DNA from 2 places in the Paenibacillus sp. Cedars genome. Region 2 is predicted to be linked to the other one. Evidence: predicted binding sites of a transcription regulator. Region 2 holds the regulator's gene; the other holds the start of a gene.
What was found. The regulator LexA, encoded in region 2, represses DNA repair genes until DNA is damaged. The targets are predictions, from matches to a motif close to CGAACATATGTTCG.

Region 1 (2,206 bases), 3.0 Mb from region 2:
GTTCTCTTACCCCAATTACCTTCCCAGTACATCACCAAAAACACGAATCGTTCATCTCGGTACCAAGGTTTAGAAAAAACCTTATCAGGTTCCCCATAAATATCCGTGAGTACAGGATACAAACTTGCATTCGGCAACGGTCCTATATCAACAACAGAAACAGCAAATTTATGATCATCTGCAGAAACACAGTAACTTACATTTTCTAACGGATCCACATAATTAAACTGGATGTTAGGCTGCTCTTTCGCTTTACGGATTAATTCGAAGATCTCATTCTTAGTATGTTCTGATATTTCATCACAAAAAACTGGAGCCAGCTCACCTTCAACATGATTCTTCATACGCTTCATAACCTCACTTCTTCTTCGATTGCGGATTTAACTCGACCGGCTTTTATGAAATCATCTAATGATCTATAAGTTTCGGTACAGACACCTTCATCCCAGACCTCAATCTTCTTAACCGGCTGTTTTGATAGCAGATACTTATTAAAAGCATCATTAAATACAGTTGTGACCAAAACATTCTCATGGCCAGCCACAACAACGAAGATTTCAAATCTAAGATACACGATCCCACTCCTCACTCATCGAAACAGCAATGTTATTCCAGCCAATGATCATAACACCTTTACGAACATTACTTTCTTCTATATAAAATGATCTAAGACTTTTTCCATATCGAATTGTAAACTTACATGGGAATGCGAACTCGTCCAGGTGGCTTTCAATATGATTCCTAATAAAATCTCTGTTTACGGGACCACTTGTTACCAAAATATATTCATTCTTCATGTATCTTCCCTCCTCGATTGTACCAACATAGTACTACGAACACTAGTTCTTATCAAGTCTTGTTTTCGTTATTATTAAAAGCTATCATGGAACAGATGATCCCAATGTATAGGAGGGATATACATGCCCTACATAGAGGCTATTACGGCTGAAGATCGTCAGTATGTCAAAAGATATATTTTGTTGCAGTTGGTTATGGCTGCATACGAACGCGATTGCCGTCAAATAGAAGCGAATCTTAAAACACCGGCACCATATGTAGATACGATAAAATTAGCCATAAACAGAGTGTGGGACCATCAAAAGGATATTAAAAAACACTTTCGGTCCAAAGGGCTTAAAGTATACGAGCAAACGAATACCCAAAACGGGATACATGCAAAATTTATGTGTAGGGGATATCGATCCGAGATGGAGCTGCGTTGGGAGTTTATCACGGCTGAGGCGTCTGTATTGATGCGTAAGTACCTAGGTCTTGATGTCAGTAAATATGAAAATAATGCAGGGCCTAACGAACCGTGATAGATTACATATTGAGGGGATTGAAACATCATGGGTATGTGTAAATTTGAAATGACTGTAAATGGATTTCTTTTGAGGACATATTTTAGTGAGACCGAAGAATCCGGGTTGAAGTGGTGCAAAAGGTACGCTTCACAATTTCAGAAGAAAGTAATAAACTCGGAAGTCAAAGTTCTCATTTATAAGAAAGAGAAGCAAAAGGAAAGATGGCAGTACCACGGAAAGCCGTATTTATATGATCGTACACTTGTTAAGAAACCAAGAAAGGAAACTGATAATGCAGCAGATTAGATTCACGACAAACAATGCCTATGGAGAGTTCAGCTTCTATGCAACAGAGGAGCAGGTTCAGGAATTTTTGATTCAAACACGAACAAGGCTAAGTGTGGCTAACTTCGAGTTTTACTGTACAAGTAGTCAAGCGAGATCTTTATTCGATTGGATTAAATCGAAAAATAGCGAAAACAAAAACCCTACCAGCAGTTAGTTAGTAGGGCCTTTTCAATATGTCCTTGGTGACGGCAAAAACAAAAAGACCCAAACGGCTTTGTTGCTGGAAGGGTCTTTTTTTGAAACATCCACTGTATACAATGCTTATTATTCGTCCATAATAAAGCCTAGTTTCATACAAAATCGTTGCAAATACCTTAAAAAGGGTATATATTTAGTGTAGCGAAAGCCCTGTCTTCTCCGAACGCTTAAGTTCCACTTAGGCCAATTATGTAGGAGAGACGGGGCTCTTTCTTTTTACATACTCAGGTGAAATTCTGTGTTCACTTGGAATGAATAGCCAGTGCCTGTAAGGATGATTCCATCTATCTTGGATATCTGTGTAGCCGGTTGATACTCCGATATTAAAGTTAGGATATATCTCCCGGATCCTATTA
Region 2 (2,206 bases):
TTCAAACCGTTCGTTCTTCTAATACTATCAATATATACGCGCGTATCCATATCAGCTGGTTTATGAAGGGAAGCGATACGCCATAAACTATCGCCGGATTGAACAATGACCAACTTCTCACCTGTCGGCTTCTCCATTCCCCCGGCAAAAACGGAATAGGCCCCCGTCCAAAAGGATGCAACAATCAGCAGAATAAATAGAAGTTTAATTAAGGGGATGGAAGTCATTCTGGTTTTCAATTGATAGACCCAAGTCACCGAAGACTTCTCCGTTCGCACAGGAACGTTCTCATAAATACTACGGTATGTACTGTATTTCAACATGGAATCATCATCTCCCAAACAAGTGTTCTCTTATGAATTCATAATAACACGAACACTTGTTTGATACAATACCCAAAAGAACATTTGTTCTATCTTTTTTTAGAACTTATGTTTGTACGAACGGAAGTTCTATGTTATAATTTTCCCAAACGTTACTAAATGGGGTTGATACGGCATGTCGAAAATATCCAGCCGCCAGCTGGCGATCTTAGAGTTTATCCGCAACGAAGTTCGTAGCAAGGGTTACCCGCCTTCTGTCCGGGAAATCGGCGAGGCTGTAGGACTAGCTTCCAGTTCAACGGTCCATGGGCATCTAGACCGATTGGAGAAGAAAGGCCTGATCCGCCGTGACCCTACGAAGCCAAGAGCGATCGAACTGCTTGGCCAAGAAGAATCCGATAGCGCTAATCTGTTTACCCACACCATTGCCAGAGTGCCTGTTGTCGGTAAAGTCACTGCAGGCGTACCTATTACCGCCATGGAGAACATCGAGGATTACTTCCCTCTCCCTCAGCATTATGTAGGCGACGATAAGGTATTCATGTTATCTGTTGTTGGTGACAGCATGATTGAAGCTGGCATACATAGCGGTGACTATGTCATTGTTCGCCAGCAGCAAACTGCAGACAATGGGGACATTGTAGTAGCGATGACAGAGGAAGACGAAGCAACCGTAAAGACCTTCTACAAAGAGAAGGACCACGTTCGCTTGCAGCCGGAGAATCCTACTTACGAGCCCCTGCGCCTGAATCATGTAACCATTCTCGGCAAAGTCATCGGTCTCTTTAGGGATGTACACTAACTTCATATATCAATGAACAAGAGGTTACCTTCCTTAGTTGGATGGTAACCTCTTGTGCTACGTTATTTAATCCTTAAGATTTCCGGTCCTTGCGCAAGACCATCACCATGGCATTTTGCCTAAGATCTAATTGATACATTCTCTCAGCCATATTATCTTCAGGCGAACCTTCCCCGCCTGGACCCTCCGTGGACTTCAGAACAAGCTTATTATCTTTCACCGTAGGTGTAGTGCCCGGTCTGTAATAGGACGTGCTGGCTCTAGAAAACTCCTCCTCAAATTGCAGCTGCACCGCCTTACCACTCCCATGCTCCACCGCAAATGCATAGATTTGTATTCCGTGACAGTCCTTATATTGCGGGGCGAGTATGAACACATCCGCTTCCTGAAAAGGCAATCGAATCATCTGAAGAGCAGCGGAAGTTGGTTGTATGAAGGTGAGATCCTCAAGGACAACCACATCCTCCGAAGTCCCCTCTGCCGCGTACTTCACTTTGTAATCCCCTTTAAACGACAGATCCGTTTCGAGTCCGAAACAGCTGGGAGCTCCTAATTCCGTTATCTCTTCCTTATCGATGGCAACTACCTGTAACGTTCCTTCATCCGTTGTACCTTCTGCGCGAATCGTCTCCGTCACAGATGGGGATGGTCCCCCCCCTGCCGTATGCTGTTGTACCGTACGTTCCCCCCAAGGAAACTGAATCAATAGCAGTAGAGTGACAAACAATAGCACGCCAGTCATACCAACACGTAAATATGGACGACGCTTTGATCTATGGCTACCTTGGGTCAATGACACCTGTACCTTATTTTTCATCTCGGCGGTAAATGGTTCATTTTGAAAAGGACCTTGTTGCGCTCGCTCGTACCAATCAGGCTTTTCCTCATTCATAACCAGAATTCTCCTTTAACATGTTCTGCACTTTTTTTCTCGCCCGATACAGCCTGGATTTAACCGTACCAGTCGCTACGTTTAGAAGCTCCGCTATCTGAGTGATCGGCATTTCGTAGTAAAGATCTAGAACCAGCACCTCCCTGAACTTTCTTGGCAGACTCATAATCATCCTCCATATCTCATCCG

Region 1: B9D94_RS01580 (YhjD family protein) is a predicted target of LexA. The motif match lies at 834-847, and genes of this name have one in related genera.

The regions. Positions count from the first base shown of each region.
Region 1 is NZ_CP020866.1:21,066-23,271, reverse strand. It holds gene B9D94_RS01595 (hypothetical protein) at 1-353, opposite strand, end outside; gene B9D94_RS01590 (hypothetical protein) at 350-574, opposite strand; gene B9D94_RS01585 (hypothetical protein) at 564-797, opposite strand; gene B9D94_RS01580 (YhjD family protein) at 921-1,319, shown strand; gene B9D94_RS01575 (DUF3800 domain-containing protein) at 2,038-2,206, opposite strand, start outside.
Region 2 is NZ_CP020866.1:3,396,383-3,398,588, forward strand. It holds gene B9D94_RS17160 (LysM peptidoglycan-binding domain-containing protein) at 1-323, opposite strand, end outside; gene lexA (transcriptional repressor LexA) at 499-1,125, shown strand; gene B9D94_RS17170 (hypothetical protein) at 1,199-2,017, opposite strand; gene B9D94_RS17175 (RNA polymerase sigma factor) at 2,010-2,206, opposite strand, start outside.